Linked DNA regions of Cohnella abietis. Each later gene encodes a partner of the first gene's protein in a complex. Links are inferred from orthologs where the notes say so. Each region holds a gene or a part of one and is shown on either strand. Other genes may lie near its edges. The genes, in order: smc and KCTCHS21_RS12545.

Region 1 (7,598 bases):
TCTCCGGAAGGGGAAATGACCCGTTTGCGGGCGAGTATCGTCTGTGAACCATCGCTTGTCCGTTTTGCCGAGGCGCTCGAATTCGGGCAGGTCGTGCTGCTGGGCAAAGGGGAGGAGCAAACGGGAGGCCGGACTAGGCCATCTTTGCTTGCGGACGCTTTTGAAGCGTTCTTAGGCGCTCTTTATTTGGATCAGGGATTAAATGCTGTTCGTGCGTTTTTAGATCGCTATTTATTTTCTTTACTTCCTAGGGACAAGCAAGCATCACTCAAGGATTTCAAGACGGAGCTGCAGGAGAAAGTACAACAATTGTCAATGGGAGCGCTTGATTACCAGATCGTGGAGGAGCTTGGGCCCGCTCATGATCGGGAATTCGTAGCTATTGTTGTTGTCGGCAAGAAGCAGCTCGGCAAGGGGATCGGACGATCAAAGAAGGAAGCGGAGCAGCAAGCTGCTTCTGAAGCGCTGACAACGTTTGCGAAGCAATATCCAGAGTAAGGGCCGACTCGAGAGGGGAATTTATCCTTATGTTTTTGAAAAGAATCGAGCTGACTGGTTTTAAGTCATTCGCGGACCGGACCGAGTTGGAATTTGTGCGTGGTATTACTGCGGTGGTCGGACCAAATGGGAGTGGAAAGAGCAACATTTCCGATGGCATTCGTTGGGTGCTCGGTGAGCAAAGTGCGAAATCCCTTCGCGGTGGCAATATGCAAGATATTATTTTTGCCGGGAGTGATTCTCGTAAGGCTGTTAACTTTGGGGAAGTCTCTTTAACGCTAGATAATATGGACAAGGCGTTGCCACTAGACTTCAGCGAGGTTACGGTTACGCGTAGGGTTCATCGGAATGGTGAAAGCGAGTACTTAATTAATAAGCAGCCTTGCCGACTGAAGGATATTACTGAGCTGTTCATGGACACGGGTATTGGACGTGAAGCTTATTCTATTATCGGGCAAGGGAGAATTGAGGAAATCTTAAGCACGCGGTCTGAGGATCGGCGGGGGATTTTCGAAGAAGCTTCAGGAATCGTGAAATACAAAAGCCGGAAAAAGGAAGCGCAGAAGAAGCTTGAGGATACAGAGGGCAATCTGCTGCGGATTCACGATTTGGTTAGCGAGCTTAAAGGTCAGATCGAGCCGTTGAAAAATCAATCGGAAAAAGCCGAGGCTTATAAGCAATTAAAAGAGGATTTGAAAAATAAAGAAATCGCAATGTACGTTCATCAGATCGAAGGAGTTCATACCTCCTGGTCGCAGACGAACGAACGGTTAGCGGTTCTTCGTGATGAGCAGCTCGGTTTGTCGACTTTCGTTAGTCAGCACGATTCGATACTGGAAGAAGAACGTCAGGCGTTAGTTCATCTTGAGGAGCTGTTGGAGAAGCTTCAGGACGAATTGCTGCGCTGCAGTGAGGAAACCGAGAAGTCGGAAGGGTATGTCGAATTGCTTAATGAACGTCGCAGCAATCTCGAACGCACTCGCGAAGGCTTGCAGCAATCGTTGACATCTGCGGAAGAAAGATTCGAACAGGCCTCCGCCGAAGAAGTTGTTCTGAAGGGTAAGCGTGCAGAGCTTGAAGCTTTACTGAAGGAGCAGTCTACTAAGCTCTATGAGGAAGAAGAAAAGCTTGCGTTCGCAGATGGAAGCTCTGAGGCTGAAGAGCGGCTGAAGGCTGAGCTATTCGACACACTTAATGCTATGGCCCAAGCACGTAATGATATCCGTTACGGCGAAGGACAACGTGAAGTGTTGGAGCGTCGGGTTTCAAGGATTAAAGAAGAAGAAGCTAAATGGATGGAGCAATTACAGGCGCTAAAGGACAAGCGTGCTCAGCTGGATCAAAGGCATGAGGCAGTCAAACTGGCATTGACTGAAGTGCGTGATCGTTATGTTGCAGAGGGTGCTCGTTCGTCCGAGCTTCAGCGCAAGCTTGAGGAATTGCAAGCGGGAGTGCGCCGTTTCGAGCAGAAACGTGAAGCGTTAGTTTCTCGTCGGGATACGATTAAAGAGCTGCAAAACGATTATGACGGCTTCCAACACGGTGTTCGGGAAGTGCTAAAGGCGTCTAAACGCGGCAACCTGCATGGTGTTCATGGGGCGGTAGCGGAGCTAATAAATGTACCAGCTCATCTGGAGGTCGCTATCGAAACGGCGCTAGGTGGAGCACTTCAGCATATCGTTATGGAAGACGAGAAGCTTTCTCGTACGGCTATCGCTTATTTGAAGCAGCGCCAGTCAGGTCGCGCGACCTTCCTTCCATTAGATGTTATCCGAGCAAGGCATATGTCAGATAGTGATCGCCGTTCTCTGGAGCAGGCTGATGGCTTTATCGGAGTGGCATCTGAGCTTGTTGGTTCAGAGCCCAAATATGCAGCAATCGTCAGCAGCATGCTTGGAAATGTACTGATTTCAGAAACATTGGAACAAGCTAACCGCATTGCTTCGAGGCTGCAATACCGGTTCCGCGTCGTTACTCGTGACGGCGATATTGTAAATGCCGGCGGGTCAATGACAGGGGGTAGCCTGTCGAAGAAATCTTCTAGCTTGCTTGGCCGTCAGCGGCAGCTTGAAGAATTAGAGCGGGAGATCAAGGAAGCCGAAGTTGCCCGCGAGCGTTCGAAGGCAGAAGTGGACGACTTGAAGAAAGAGCTTGTCATAGCAGCTCAAAATATTGAACAGCTGCGTAATCAAGGCGAGCAGGAACGGTTAAATGAGCAGCAGGTTTCAGGTGAGCACCAGCAGCTTCTACAGGATGAGAAGCAGTTAGATGAGCAGCGCGCCGCGTTGCTTAGTGAGAAGGCCGCCTTTGATATCGAAGCGGGAGGGCTTAATTCTAGCCGGGAAGAAGCCGAAATCCGGCTTGCTGCGCTTACGGAAGAAGAAGGGCGAATTCAGAAGCGAATTGCCGAAGCGGAGGAATTACGCCGTAAGAGCCAATCCGCTAAAGAAGAGCTTCAGGCGACCCTCACAGATATGAAGGTTTCAATAGCACGTATGGAGCAGGACCGGAGTGCGCTGGATGAGCAAGCGAATCGCCAACGTGCTGATTTGTCTCGTTTGACTGTGGAGAGAAAGCAGTTCAAAGAATCTATGGAGCATAATGAGGCAGAAACTGTGCGCACAAATGCAGAATCTGTAGAGCACAGAGAACGGCTCAATGAGCTCCGTATTCAGAAGAAACAATTTACGGAAAACATTGAATTCAAACGTGCAGATCGAGCTGAGAAGCACCGTGATTTGGAGCGCAAGGAAGGCGAAACGAAGGATCAGCGCGCGAAGCTGAGAAGCGTTGAGGAAAGCTTGCGTCAAGCTGAGATTGCGGTTAATAGGATGGATGTAGAGCTCGACAATCTCCTTCGCAAGCTAACAGAGGAATACGAGATTGGATTTGAGCTCGCGAAGGAACGTTATCCCGTTCCTGAGGACATTGTGACTACCCAGAATGAAGTCCGGGATATGAAACGTAAAATAACGATGCTAGGCGAAGTAAATCTAGGGGCAATTGAAGAATATAAGCGGGTATTCGAACGGTTCGACTTCCTATCCGTGCAAGAAAATGACCTTATTGAAGCGAAGACAAAGCTTCACGGCATTATCCGCGAGATGGATGAGGAAATGTCCAAGCGATTCCGCACGACGTTCGAGGAAATACGCAAGCATTTCGTAGTCGTGTTTTCTCGTATGTTCGGTGGCGGTCGTGCCGATCTTGTTCTTGTTGACCCAGATCATCCGTTAGATACAGGTATAGATATCGTTGCACAGCCACCTGGCAAGAAGCTAACCAATTTACAGCTTCTGTCGGGAGGAGAGCGGGCACTTACAGCTATCGCATTGCTTTTCGCTATTTTGAACGTCAAGCCAGTGCCATTCTGCGTATTGGATGAAGTTGAAGCGGCGTTAGATGAAGCGAATGTAGCCCGTTATGCCCAGTACATGAGAGAGTTTTCCGATTCGACGCAATTCATCGTCGTTACTCACCGTAAAGGTACGATGGAGGAAGCGGATGTGTTATACGGGGTTACGATGGAGGAAGGCGGAGTTTCCAAGCTCGTTTCCGTCCGTCTTGAGGACAGCGAGGAACTAACTAGTACAGCTACGGCGTAATAAAGAGACAGATGGTATGCAATAGGAATAGGTTGGAGGAATCGGGTATGAGTTTTTTTAAGAGGTTGAAGGAAAGCATTGCCTCCAAGACGGAAGCGGTAACGAGTAAATTTCGTGAAGGATTGGCGAAAACACGTGATGCGTTTGTTGGTAAAGTAGAGGAACTATTCAGCCGCCGCAAAAAGATAGATGAAGAGTTTTTTGAAGAGCTGGAAGAAATACTGATTGGGGCAGACGTCGGCGTAAATACGGTTATGGGCTTGATCGATGAGCTTCGTGCGGAAGTGAAAAAACGCAAAATTGAAGATCCTGCTGATCTCAGGCCGATTTTGTCAGAGAAGCTAGTGGATATGTTGCAAGGGGAAGACCAAGATATAAATCTCAAAGAAAATGCAAATGGAATTACGGTAATTTTGTTTGTTGGCGTTAACGGCGTTGGTAAAACAACGACAATTGGTAAGCTAGCGTGGCGCTACAAGCAGCAAGGAAAGAAAGTGCTTTTGGCAGCTGGAGATACTTTTCGTGCGGGTGCGATTGAGCAGCTAGAGGTTTGGGGCGGACGTGTAGGGGTTCAGGTTATTAAGCAGGAATCCGGCTCCGACCCTGCAGCGGTTATGTTTGACGCAGTACAAGCTGCGAAAAAGCAAAACGTGGATGTACTGATCTGCGATACGGCTGGGAGATTGCAAAATAAGGCGAACCTTATGGAAGAGCTCGCTAAAATTCATCGGGTTATTCAACGGGAAATTCCTGGTGCCCCACATGAAACCTTGCTAGTGCTTGATGCTACGACAGGTCAGAATGCTCTTCAGCAAGCAAAGCTGTTCGGAGAGAAAAGCGGTGTTACCGGATTGGTGCTTACGAAGCTGGACGGAACGGCAAAGGGTGGTATCGTCATCGCCATCCGCAATGAGCTTTCACTTCCGGTGAAATTCGTTGGCTTGGGAGAGAAGATGGATGACCTGCAGCAGTTCGATGCGGATCAATTCGTTCATGCCCTGTTTGCGGGTTTAGCTGGTACGGATGAAGAGGAAAATACCGAAACGAATTAATGAATAAGATGTTAAGGGATTTCCCTTGACATCTTATTTGCTTTTGAGTAACATAGTGAGAGTAGTTAGGTTGTAAAGGTATTTCCCTTGACAATGAGATTGCGGGTTATCGCAAATGCGATCAAGAACGATTTTTCCGCAGGGGAATGAAGGGGGCAGCCATTGTGGACGGGGAGAAAGCATTAGAAAAGACGAACCGAATCAATGCGCTGTTTGATTTTTACGGACCACTGCTCACTGACAAACAGCAAACATTCTTAAAATGCTACTTTCACGATGATTATACGTTGGGTGAAATTGCAGCCGATTTTCAGATTAGCCGACAAGCAGTGTATGAGCATCTGAAGCGGGCAGAGCAAGTGTTGGAGGATTACGAATCCAAGCTTCAGCTTGCGGACAGGCATGGACGGTTACATGCAGGAATTGATCTGCTGGAGTCGCAAATTGCTGGATTACCGGAACAATGGCGACAGACGTTTGCCGAAACCGCCGCTAAGCTGCGGAGTAGCGAATGAATCGAACAACCCAAGAACAACGATAAATACGTAAAAAACCGTTCCGAAGGAGGGATGGGAATATGGCATTCGAAGGATTATCAACCCGGCTGCAGAACGTATTCGGCAAGCTGAAGGGTCGAGGTAAAGTAAGCGAGGATGATGTTAACGACGCGATGCGTGAGGTGCGTCTTGCCCTCTTGGAAGCTGACGTTAACTTCAAGGTTGTTAAAGATTTCATCGCCAAGGTGAAAGAACGTGCCACTGGCCTAGAGGTAATGAAGAGCTTTACACCTGCGATGGTCATTATCGACATTGTTAACAAAGAATTAACCGAGCTTATGGGCGGCACACAGGAAAAGCTGATTAAGGCGAATAAGCCTCCTACAGTTATTCTAATGGCGGGTCTACAGGGTGCGGGTAAGACAACCTTAACGGGTAAGCTAGCCAAGCTACTGCAATCACAGAATCACAAGCCTTTGCTTGTTGCAGGCGATATCTATCGTCCCGCAGCTATCAAGCAATTGCAAGTGCTCGGAGGCCAGATCAGCGTTCCGGTGTTCACGCTTGGTGACGAGGTTAGTCCTGTCGAAATTGCAAAGCAAGGTGTTCAATTAGCTAAGGATCAAGGTAATGATTATGTCATAATCGATACTGCAGGCCGATTGCAAATTGATGCTGAGCTTATGCAAGAGATCAAAGACATTCATTCTGCGGTCAACCCTGATGAAGTATTACTCGTCGTTGATGCAATGACTGGACAAGAAGCGGTTAATGTTGCAAAAAGCTTCCACGAGCAGCTAGCGCTTACCGGAGTTGTTCTGACTAAGCTTGATGGAGATACTCGTGGTGGTGCTGCGTTATCTGTTAAGGCTGTAACCGGCTGTCCGATCAAGTTTGCTTCAACAGGTGAGAAGATTGATCAGCTTGAAGCGTTCCATCCGGATCGGATGGCTTCGCGAATACTCGGTATGGGTGACATGCTGTCACTGATAGAGAAAGCCCAGACGAACATGGATGCGGAGAAGGCAGCCGAGATGGAGCGCAAAATGCGCACCGCGGATTTCACCTTTGACGATTTCCTTGAGCAGATGGAGCAGGTTCGCAAGATGGGGCCGCTAGATCAGCTGCTTGATATGATGCCTGGAATGAACAAGCTTAAAGGTAATCCGAACTTCAAGATCGATGAGAAGCAAATCGCGCGTACTGAAGCGATTGCTAAGTCAATGACGAAGGCAGAGAAGAAGAAGCCGGATATCATTAACTACAGCCGACGTAAGAGAATAGCGGCAGGTAGCGGAACGACCGTTGCTGACGTTAATCGACTGCTGAAGCAATTCGAGGATATGAAGAAGATGATGAAGCAGTTTTCCGGCATGATGGGTCCTAAAGGACCTAAGGGCGGCATGAAGGGCCTGAAAAACATGTTCGGTGGCGGCAAGAATATGAAGTTCCCGTTCTAAAATAGATTTTATTCTTTTCAAGGAGGTGAAAGTTAAATGTCAGTTCGCATTCGTTTGAAACGTATCGGTGCTCATAAAGCTCCGTTCTATCGCGTAGTTGTTTCGGATTCCCGTTCCCCTCGTGATGGTCGTTTTATTGAAGAAATCGGCGTGTACAATCCGGTTGCTCAACCAGCCCACGTACAAATCGACGAGGAAAAAGCTTTGAAATGGCTGCAAAACGGCGCACAAGCGTCCGATACAGTTCGCAACCTTCTTAGCAAAGCCGGTGTTTTGAAAAAGTTCCACGATTCCAAGCTCCAGAAGTAATCGTCATTAAACCGGAGGGCTGAGCCATGGAACAATTGATTCGGGTCATTGCCCGAGCGTTGGTGGATCATCCGGAAGACGTGCAAATTCAGGTCAAGGAAGACGCGAGAGGCCTGGTGTACGAGCTTTCCGTTCATCCCGACGATGTCGGCAAAGTAATCGGCAAGCAGGGACGTA
Region 2 (10,690 bases), 1.4 Mb from region 1 along the record:
GGCTTCATTAGGGTTGGGGGCCGACTTCACCTTTGTTTTAACGATTTCCTTAAAATCAGGATTATGTAAGGCATATGCAGCAAGCTTAGCTAAGTCATTAGCTGAGGAATAATGATTTTCTTGATCTAATCCATGGGGATTCATAAAATGACTGTGGGTAAGGCCAATCTCCTCTGCTTTCTTATTCATAAGATAAGCGAAGCCCTCAATAGATCCCCCTACATGCTCTGCAATGGCTACTGCCGCATCATTGCCGGAACGGAGCATTAAGCCATAAAGCACATCTCTAAGCGTAATTTGCTCCCCAGCCTTCAAATAAAGCGATGAGCCCTCTTTGCCAGCAGCATTGGCGCTAACCTTTACTTTGCTATCTAATTGACCATGCTCAATGGCTACTATTGCGGTCATAATTTTCGTTAAGCTGGCAATTTTCATCGGTTCATCCCCACGCTGGGAGAACAAGATTCGCCCTGACGCCACATCAATAAGCGCCGCACCACGCGCGTGATTAGCAGGCGGACTCGGCAATGACTTAGGTTTTGCTGTAGCTGTTTGTAAGGCAAACGTGTCGGTATGGATGCTCAAGAAGATAGTAGAGAGAACAATGAGCCCTATCCCTATCACACGCAAGCTGTATTTGCCCCTATTGATGTACATGCATTTCCTCCTCCAGCCGCTTTCCCTTGCGACTCCTCCAAGTGTTCTTGTATCCATTTTATGTAGGCATGTCCAAAAGTATGTGAACAGCGTGGAACCACAAATTTACCCAAGTAAAACCTTAGCGAAAGAATAGTTATAGACAAAACTTATACATGCTGAAAAACAAAAAAAAGCCGGTCATATAGACCGGAGAGCGGTGATGATATTCAGTTGCGCCTAGCTTACATAAGATTGTCAGACGATTTGGAGGTTACCGATGGAACATGAACCTCAGCTTCCCCTGTATCTGCATTTCTTTGGAATGCATTTTTCAGCTTATCCACCCACACTGGAGCTGCATCGATCAATTTTTCCAAGATGTGTGTTTGGCTATCTAAGGGAACAACCTTCACACCCTGCGTGCCTACGACCAAGAAAGCAATCGGCGTTATCGATACACCTCCACCGCTACCTCCACCGAAAGGCATGGCAACTGAAGCATTTTGTCCTTCATGACCATTTTGTTTTTGTTGTCCCCGCGAAGCTTCATCGTTCATACCAGTAAATTCACTACCTCCAGCGGCAAAACCAAATCCGACTTTAGAAATCGGTAAAATGACACTGCCATCTGGCGTTTGAACTGGTTCACCAACAATCGTGTTAACGTCCACCATATCCTTAATGTTTTCCATGGCGGTTTGCATTAGACCGTTAATAGGGTGCTCAGCCAATGTTATTCCTCCTCATTGCGATATAAATAAGAAATTATCTACGCTTTCTGTAGTGTGTGCACAACGAGGGGGGAATATGTAGCAAACGAAATACCACCAACATTTAGGCTTCTTTCGGTCCAGTTAGCCAGTGTCGCCAAGCTCGAATAGCTTTGCCAACTCGAATAGTGTCTTTTCCCAGCTTTGCTATTATCCATAGTAATGTTCCCAAACGGATTCTAAAATCAGCCTCCCAGACGACCGTAAATTCGACTCCGCTATAGTTAGGTGTAATTTGTCCCTGCGGCGATGTATTCAACCTGACAAGCTGTCCTGCGACCCCAGAGGCGCACCCTGACACTGCCCACAGCAAGCCAGTTATAACTGCTGTTGAAGCTGCATCTCCCGTCCCCACCCGGAAATCTAATCTCCAGCGGGTACATTCTAATTTTTTCAGCGAATGCCTCGCCCAAATCTTAAAGTTCTTTGTGGATTGCAATAAGGCTCGGTAAGCCCTCATATAACGTACAACCGTGCCTTTACCTATTTTCCGTCTCGTCGGCTTTCGCTTGCTGTTGCCAGTCAAGCCCCCCGCTCTTCGTTCACGATAGATCACATTCCAGCCTTTAATCACAATAGAGGGTAGAAGGATCTGATAATGATAAAGGCCGTATAGCGCTCTAATGACAATTACGAGCTGATCCAATTGACCGCTGCGCGAATAGCGAACTCGAATACGGATAGGGGAAAATAAAGCTCCAACAACACCCACACATATAACCGCCAATATGATCCAATGCCAGAAGGCCATACTTCCCCCGCCTTTCCTAGGGTAGTATGACCTTCTGGCTTTTCTTCATTCCTTTAACATTGCTTCATTCTGTTTCCAGATCAGAATTAGATTCTAAATCTAAATCTAGATCCATATCGCTATCCATATATGATTCCGCTTGAAGCTCCTTATCCATGTCAACCATGGAAAGCTGACGACCCTCAATTCGTTCGAAGAGCATCTTCGTTCTTTCTTCCAGCTCATCGTCACCTTCAGAAGTAGAAGGTTCAGGTAAGCTTGAAATATTCGCTAAACCGAAATAATCGAGGAACGACTTAGTCGTTCCATAAAGAATAGGTCTACCTAATGCATCCGCGCGTCCCTTTTCTTCAATTAAGTCTTTATTGACGAGATTATGTAATGCTCTGTCGGCCTTGACCCCGCGAATTTCTTCGATTTCAACTCGAGTAATTGGCTGTCTGTAGGCGATAATCGACAGAGTCTCTAGTGCAGCTTGTGAAAGCGCGGCACGAGTAGGAGAATAAGCCAGTTTCTCGAAGTAAGGAGCATGGTCTATTACTGTCGTCATACGATAACCGCCCGCTACCTCTGCTATCCGAATGCCGCGTTTCTTTTTGGCAAGCTCCTTCTGAAGATCCTTCAGCACATCCTTGACGACTTCGATATCAGTCTCAACCACTTCCGCAGCCGTCTTGGCGCTTATTCCCTCGTCACCGGATACGAATAGCAATCCCTCAAGTACTGATTTCAATGTCGAGTAATCCATTGTTATCCTCTCTTCCCGTCCACGTTAACACAATTTCATCGAATAAACCGCTTTGATGGCAGGATACCCATTTCCGTTTCATTAGCTCAAGAATAGCCAGGAAGGTTACTACAATTTCCTGACGGTCCTCACCATCCCCAAGGAGCTGTGAGAATAACAGCCTTCCACCATGAGTGCGGCTTTTTAATGTATTAATTATATCACGAATGCGATCTTTTACCGATATTTCATCCTTGTGGATCGAAGAAACCCTATGGCGACCTGCCAAGCGTCGCATTGCTTTCTGGAAAGCATTTACTAGATCATCAATGTGCAAGCCTTCCACGGGATTAGTCTGCACAACCTTCTCGAAAGGAGACAAATCCGTAGGTTCACGTGTATAGACTTGACTGCGATCCCATTCCTTTTCCCTTAACTGCCCTGCCACCGATTTGAACTTTCGATATTCAAGCAGCTTACGGATTAGCTCTTCCCTAGGGTCTAAGTAATCATCATCGTCCACCGTTAGCCAAGGCTCTTCCGTTACCGGCGGCTTCGGAAGCAGCTGACGGCTCTTCATGGAAAGCAATGTAGCGGCCATGACGAGAAACTCGCTGGTAATGTCTAGCTCCAGCTCTTGCATAGCCCCGAGGTATGCCATATATTGATCCGTTATATCGTTAATCGAAATATCCTGAATATCAATTTCCGCTTTGTCGATGAGATGAAGCAATAAATCTAGCGGTCCCTCGAACGTCTCTAGCTTGTATAGCATTGCCACGCGGGTTTCTCCTCCTGCCCTACCGTTTTACTTCAGTAAACTTAATTTGAAAAATTATGTTTAGGCTATCTTTAGCCTTTAATTGAGCGAGTTAAATTCGCCATTTCGATCGCCGTAGTGGCAGCATCCCAGCCTTTATTTCCGGCTTTCGTTCCTGCACGTTCTACCGCTTGTTCAATGCTATCCGTAGTCAGTACACCGAAGATCGTCGGTACACCTGTTTTTAATGAAATGGCCGCAACACCTTTAGTTACTTCGCTGCTAACATAGTCAAAATGCGGCGTAGAACCGCGAATAACCGCCCCAAGGGTAATAACAGCATCATATTTGCCACTCTCAGCTAGCTTTTGAGCGATAAAAGGAATTTCGAACGCTCCAGGAACCCATGCAATTTCGATCTCGTTCTCCTCAACACCATGACGCTTTAATGCATCTAAAGCGCCGCCTAGCAGCTTGGAAGTAATGAACTCGTTAAATCTGCCTACAACTACCCCATATTTTAAACCTTTGGAAACTAAATGACCTTCATATACGATTGACATTTTATTCATCCTCTCATATCTCACATAGTTAGTTTATTTGTTTTATATTAAGTAATCAGGATCGCCTTTAAAGGAAAGCAGGTGACCTAGCTTATCTTTCTTCGTGTGCAAATATCCCGTATTATCTACATTCTCAGCCATCTGGATCGGAACGCGTTCTACAACATTTAGTCCATATCCCTCTAAGCCTTTGATTTTACGTGGATTATTCGTCAGCAATCGAATATCCTTGATGCCAATATCCTTCAAAATCTGCGCCCCAATGCCATATTCCCGCAAATCCGGAGCAAACCCAAGCTTAATATTCGCTTCCACAGTGTCTAATCCCTGCTCTTGGAGGCTATAAGCTTTTAATTTGTTGATTAGCCCTATCCCACGGCCTTCTTGTCTCATATAGAGCAGAACACCGCTGCCAGCTTCATCGATCTGTCTGAGCGCTGCTTCCAATTGCGGACCGCAATCGCAACGATGGGAATGGAACACATCTCCTGTTAAGCATTCGGAATGTACTCGAACCAATACGGGCTTCGAGCCGTCAATCTCACCTTTAACAAAAGCAACATGCTCTTTATTGTCCACTTCATTCGTATAAGCAAGAGCGTTAAATACACCGAAATCGGTAGGCATTCTAACCTCAACTTCTCTTTTGACAAGCTTTTCTTTCTCGTTGCGGTAGTGAATCAAGTCCTTGATCGTAATCAGCTTCAGAGAGTGCTCCTCAGCAAATATTTCAAGATCAGGCAATCTTGCCATAGTGCCATCTTCTTTAATGATTTCGCAAATGACGGCCGCAGGAGAAGATCCGCATAATTTAGCTAGGTCGACAGCTGCCTCCGTATGACCTGCCCGTCTGAGCACGCCACCCTTTTTCGCAATTAGTGGAAAAATGTGACCAGGTCTGCGGAAATCGCTTGGCTTGGCTGACGGATCGATAAGCGCCTTGACAGATATTGAACGCTCTGGAGCAGATATACCTGTCGTTGTCGAAATATGGTCAACGGAAACCGTAAACGCTGTTCCATGATAATCCGTATTGTGACTGACCATTGGCGGGAGGTCAAGAGCTTCCGCCTTCTCCGGTGTGATCGGGACGCATAGAAGTCCTCGTGCCTCCTTGATCATAAAATTTATGACCTCAGGAGTAGCCTTATCGGCAAGCGCGATTAAATCTCCTTCATTCTCGCGATCCTCATCATCGACAACAATGATCACTTTACCTCTCATTAAATCATAAATCGCATCTTCAATAAGATCAAATTTATTTCTTGCCATCTCTATCGCCCCTTTCACATAAATCCATTATCACGTAGAACAGACTCCGTTAAGCCTCCTGATCGGCTAGCTGGCTGCCCTTCTCGCATACTTAACAAATGATCAACATATTTGCCTAAAATATCGCATTCGATATTAATCGTATCTCCAGAATGTTTATGCTGCAGCACCGTTTCCTTTAGCGTGTGTGGAATAATGGAAACCGTGAACTGACTGGCGCTCCGATCGACAGATACAACTGTAAGACTAATCCCGTCTAAAGTTACCGAGCCTTGCTGCACAACATGTCGTAGGAGCTCTGAATCCTTTGGCTCAATTCGGTACACCACAGCGTTTGCTTCAACTGCCCTGTCTCGAATCGTGCCCGTTCCATCCACATGACCTTGGACGAGATGACCTCCGAATCGCCCACCGACCTTCATCGCCCGTTCCAGATTTAACGCGCTTCCTGGTTGAATGGAGTGTAGGTTCGTTAATCGGTAGGTTTCAGGCATTACATCAACGCTGAAGGTGCTGCGATCGAAATCTACTACAGTTAAGCAAACACCATTCACTGCTATACTATCGCCCATTTTTACGTCAGTTAGCACTTCAGAAGCAGATATACTAAGTATCATCGCTTCCCCCCGTCGCTGGACCGACCGGAGCGTACCCATTTCTTCAATGAGTCCCGTAAACATTTACTTCTCCTCCTTAACGTCGGCCTTCCCAAGATGCTCAATTGATGAATTGCTTGTCGGATAGCCCGAGATGCACCAATCCTCGCCGTATGCCTGCATAGATACCCCCTGTAAACGAAGGGCTGAGGACATTTCCTCTGGACCTTTATAAGCAAAAGCAGATGGAGCGCCATCCCCGCCAACAATGATGGGGGCATAGAACAACATTAGCTTATCGACCAAACCAGCTTCCAGCATAGCTCCGTTCAGCATACCTCCACCCTCAAGCAGAATGGAGCTTATTCCACGTTCCCCGATCAAGGCCATTGCCTTAACAAGATCAACACGAGGACCTGCGCCACATTGGAGCACCTCTACACCTTGATCTTCTAGTTGCCTGACTTTTGTAAGCTCGGCGAGATCAGTTGTCAATATGATCGTAGGTGCAGCTTCGTTAAGAACACGCGAGGTGAGTGGAACCCTCAGCCTAGAATCAACGATAATCCGCGTCGGGTGTAAGCCCGGTACGCTTAATCTCGTCGTGAGCTCAGGATCATCTGAGACAACAGTATCTACACCTACCATAATGGCATTATGCCGGTGTCTTAGCGTGTGCACAGCTTCACGAGACTTTTCCCCCGTTATCCATCTACTATGCCCCGTGCGAGTTGCTATACGACCATCAAGCGACAAAGCCGTTTTCAAGGTTACGAAAGGCATTTTGGTTAAAATAAACTTGTTAAATACTTCGTTTATTTGGGTAGCCTTCGTTTCAAGTATTCCAACCTCTACTTGAATACCCGACTCCCGTAACCTCTGAATGCCTTTGCCCGCTACTAACGGATTTGGATCGACAGTTGCAACAACGACCCGGGATACGCCTTCCACAATAAGTCTTTCGCAGCAGGGAGGCGTAACGCCATAGTGGCTGCACGGCTCTAACGTCACATAAGCCGTCGCTCCTCGCGCCTGCTCTCCTGCCATATTTAAGGCATTAACCTCCGCATGACCTTCGCCACGCTTCAAGTGAGCACCCATCCCTACTATTCGTCCGCTATGGACGATAACACAGCCGACTACCGGATTAACACCGGTTTGACCGGATGCACTTTCCGCTAAATTCAGAGCCAATTGCATATAAAATTCGTCATTCAGCATTTCCATGCGCATCATCCTCTCCCGCAGACGAACATATAACAAGCAGAAAACCCCCAGGATTAAGCCCCGGGGGTGAGAGATACACAGCGTTAAACAGACCCTGTAATGCATGCCCTTAAAAGATGACTAAATAGCCTGTCAATGTCGCAGGTTTGTGAAAAAAAGAACAAACAACTTCGTTTTTCGTCGGTGTTCTTACGCAAACTTGGCTTTTATGGACACGGCATGGCCGCGCTGTGCTTCCTTCTCCCATCCAGACTTTCACTGTCGGTCCCGGAATTTCACCAGGTCCACCGAATCACGCCCGCCGGTTATCCGGAAGAAGCGATTACGGGTCACGGACTGACGGCTGGGAACTCATATGCCTGCTGGCATACTTCAGGTTCCACTGCCGATCACCGCCGGTGGGGAATTACGCCCCGCCCCGAAGGTAAGCAACTTGTTGAGAGAAAGTGTACCACTCTCACAATCAAATTTCAAGTGAAAGCTAGTAAAAAGCAAGTAAAACACTTGGAATTAAATTATTATGGTGGTTTTGGCCCGGTCTGGCGAGGGGAATTAGTCGGTGCTGCCGCTTAATTTCCAACTCAAATTTGAACAAATGGGGGAGTTAGTCGGTGACGCTGCTTAACTTCTACTCATACCTGGAGCTGTGGATAGATTTAGTCGGTGACGTCGCTTAATTCTCCTCTTGCCTGCTCCTGTGGCAGGATTTAGTCGGTGGCTCCTCTTAATTTCTCCTCATGCCTGCTCCTATGGCGGGAATTAGTCGGTGGTACCGCTTAATTTCCCCTCATACCTGCTCCTGTAGCAGGATTTAGTCGGTGACGTCGCTTAATTTCTCCTCTTGCCTGCTCATGTTGCGGGAATTAGTCGGTGGCTCCTCTTAATTTCTCCTCATGGCTGCTCCTATGGCGGGAATTAGTCGGTGACGTCGCTTAATTTCTCCTCATGCTTGCTCCTGCGGCGTGAATTAGTCGGTGCTACCGCTTAATTTCTCCTCATGCTTGCTCCTGTGGCAGGATTTAGTCCGTGACTCCTTTTAATTTCCCTTATACCTTGCTCCTATGGCGAGAATTAGTCGGTGGCTCCTCTTAATTTCCCCTCATACCTGCTCCTGTGGCGAGAATTAGTCGGTGGCATCGCTTAGGTTCCTCCTCTTGCCTGCTCCTGTGGCAGGATTTAGTCGGTGGTACCGCTTAATTTCCCCTCATACCTGCTCCTGTGGCGGGAATTAGTCGGTGACGTCGCTTAATTTCTCCTCTTGCCTGCTCCTGTGGCAGGATTTAGTCGGTGGTACCGCTTAATTTCCCCTCATACCTGCTCCAGTGGCGGAAATTAGTCGGTGACGTCGCTTAATTTCTCCTCTTGCCTGCTCCTGTGGCAGGATTTAGTCGGTGGTACCGCTTATTGGTAGTTTGTAAGCTGCTGGCAGCGGTCTAATTAGTTGAATTACGAAGCTTCGGGCGCTGCAAGACGCTGTGAGCGGACTAATTGGCTGAATTACGGGGGGCGGGCGCTGCAGACGCTGACAACGGATTAATTCGCTGAATTACGGGGGGCGGGCGCTGCAGACGCTGACAACGGACTAATTCGCTGAATTACGGGGGGCGGACGCTGCAAGGCGCTGACAACGGACTAATTGGTTGAATTACGGGGGTTTGTGGGCTGTAAGACGTTTGAGCAGACTAATTGGTTGAATTAAGGGGGTTCGGGCGCTGCAAGACGCTGGCAGCGGTCTACTTTTGCCGCGCGCGGGTGATATGAGCTCACAAAAAACCCGAGCTCGCAGCCCAAAGGCTGAAGCACGGGTTCGTTGCTACACTCTATACCGCGTCGCTAACTCGGATAGATTCCATTTTTTCTTGCCCTTTAAGAGAATCTACAAGCTCCATACCGGAGCTTACTTTCCCAAACACCGTATGAACGCCATCTAGGTGCGGCTGCGGCTGAAAACAGATGTAGAACTGGCTTCCGCCTGTGTTCGGTCCACGGTGTGCCATAGCTAAGCTACCGCGCTCGTGTTTGTTTTTATTATGCTCGCAGTTGATCGAATATCCAGGACCACCTGTACCATTACCATTCGGGCAGCCACCTTGTGCGACAAACCCTGGAATAACACGGTGGAACGGAATTCCATCATAGAATCCCTCATTAGCTAGCTTCTCGAAGTTGGCAACGGTGTTAGGAGCATCCTCGTTGAATAGTTCCAATGTAATCTCTTTACCATCAGCCAATTTAATCAGTGCTTGTTTAGACAATATAATGACCTCCTCAAATCAATTCGCTCTATTGTACAACAATTTGAGGAAAACCAAAAGTTTGAATAAACAATGGACATGCTTAACTGATCGCACTGGAACGCACTTGATCGCACTAGCCGCACAAAATCACACTAGAAGTACTTTCAACTACCCCATATGAAAGAATCAGTCTCCTTACTTCGAAACAGCTTCCTTCTGCAAGCGCTGTGGAATGATATCATTACCAACAATGTTATGATAAGTTTCACGAGCTACAACGAGATCTGCTTTGCCGTCCTTAACGAACACAACAGCTGGGCGACGAATCCGGTTATAGTTGCTTGCCATTGCATAATTGTAAGCACCTGTGCAGAATACAGCCAGCAAATCACCAGACTGAACAGCAGGCAGCTTCAAATCCCATATAAGCATATCTCCGCTCTCACAACATTTTCCAGCAACAGACACTAGCTCGTTTAATGTATCGTTCGCACGGTTCGCCAGAACCGCCTCATATTTAGACTCGTATAAAGCAGGACGCGGGTTGTCAGTCATTCCACCATCAACTGCAATATATTTACGAACCCCTGGGATGTCCTTACTTGTCCCTACTGTATACAAAGTCGTACCTGCATCGCCGATAATACTGCGGCCCGGCTCGATCCATACTTCAGGCAACGCAAAGTTCGCATTTTCGCAAGTCGTCCGAACAGCATCGGCAATAGCTTGCACATAAACACCAACAGGGAGCGGCTGATCGCCTTCCACATAACGGATTCCGAAGCCTCCACCCAAGTTAAGAACTGTGAATGTGTGATTAAGCCTGTCTCTAATCTCTACGGCGAATGCCGCTACCTTCTCAACAGCCATACGGAAGCCTTCAACTTCAAAGATTTGCGAGCCGATATGAGAATGCACGCCCAGAACCTTCAAGCTCGATAAGCCAATAGCAGTTTCAATAGCTGTAAATGCCGTACCATTGCCAAGATCAAAGCCGAACTTGGAGTCCTGTTGACCTGTAGAGATGTAATCATGGGTATGTGCCTCGACTCCCGGCGTAATCCGAAGCAATACGTTAACGCGCTTGCCTTTATCTGCTGCTAATGCATTCAAAAGATGCAGCTCATCGAAATTGTCGACGACAAAGC

Evidence for each region.
Region 2: the proteins of smc (region 1) and KCTCHS21_RS12545 are in contact, whole or in part, in a crystal structure (PDB 3ZGX), measured with the Bacillus subtilis proteins. The link is inferred for Cohnella abietis from one-to-one orthologs.

Annotation. Positions count from the first base shown.
Region 1 is NZ_AP019400.1:4,322,844-4,330,441, reverse strand. The notes cover bases 145-4,303. They hold smc (chromosome segregation protein SMC), read left to right. Parts: upstream 145-527; coding sequence 528-4,103; downstream 4,104-4,303. Other genes in these bases: ftsY (signal recognition particle-docking protein FtsY), read left to right, coding at 4,151-4,303; rnc (ribonuclease III), read left to right, coding at 145-498. In the rest of the region: more of rnc, read left to right, coding at 1-144; more of ftsY, read left to right, coding at 4,304-5,155; YlxM family DNA-binding protein, read left to right, coding at 5,320-5,670; ffh (signal recognition particle protein), read left to right, coding at 5,733-7,112; rpsP (30S ribosomal protein S16), read left to right, coding at 7,149-7,421; KCTCHS21_RS18940 (KH domain-containing protein), read left to right, coding at 7,448-7,598. UniProt on the Bacillus subtilis protein: Required for chromosome condensation and partitioning.
Region 2 is NZ_AP019400.1:2,953,740-2,964,429, reverse strand. What follows is about bases 1,770-4,767. They hold KCTCHS21_RS12545 (segregation and condensation protein A), read right to left. Parts: upstream 3,663-4,767; coding sequence 2,877-3,662; downstream 1,770-2,876. Other genes in these bases: KCTCHS21_RS12535 (bifunctional 3,4-dihydroxy-2-butanone-4-phosphate synthase/GTP cyclohydrolase II), read right to left, coding at 4,253-4,767; ribH (6,7-dimethyl-8-ribityllumazine synthase), read right to left, coding at 3,740-4,210; scpB (SMC-Scp complex subunit ScpB), read right to left, coding at 2,225-2,908; KCTCHS21_RS12555 (DUF2953 domain-containing protein), read right to left, coding at 1,770-2,160. In the rest of the region: KCTCHS21_RS12565 (D-alanyl-D-alanine carboxypeptidase family protein), read right to left, coding at 1-657; ytfJ (GerW family sporulation protein), read right to left, coding at 882-1,370; more of KCTCHS21_RS12555, read right to left, coding at 1,474-1,769; more of KCTCHS21_RS12535, read right to left, coding at 4,768-5,482; ribE (riboflavin synthase), read right to left, coding at 5,497-6,162; bifunctional diaminohydroxyphosphoribosylaminopyrimidine deaminase/5-amino-6-(5-phosphoribosylamino)uracil reductase RibD, read right to left, coding at 6,163-7,305; KCTCHS21_RS12520 (peptidylprolyl isomerase), read right to left, coding at 9,126-9,560; lysA (diaminopimelate decarboxylase), read right to left, coding at 9,738-10,690. UniProt on the Bacillus subtilis protein: Participates in chromosomal partition during cell division. May act via the formation of a condensin-like complex containing Smc and ScpB that pull DNA away from mid-cell into both cell halves.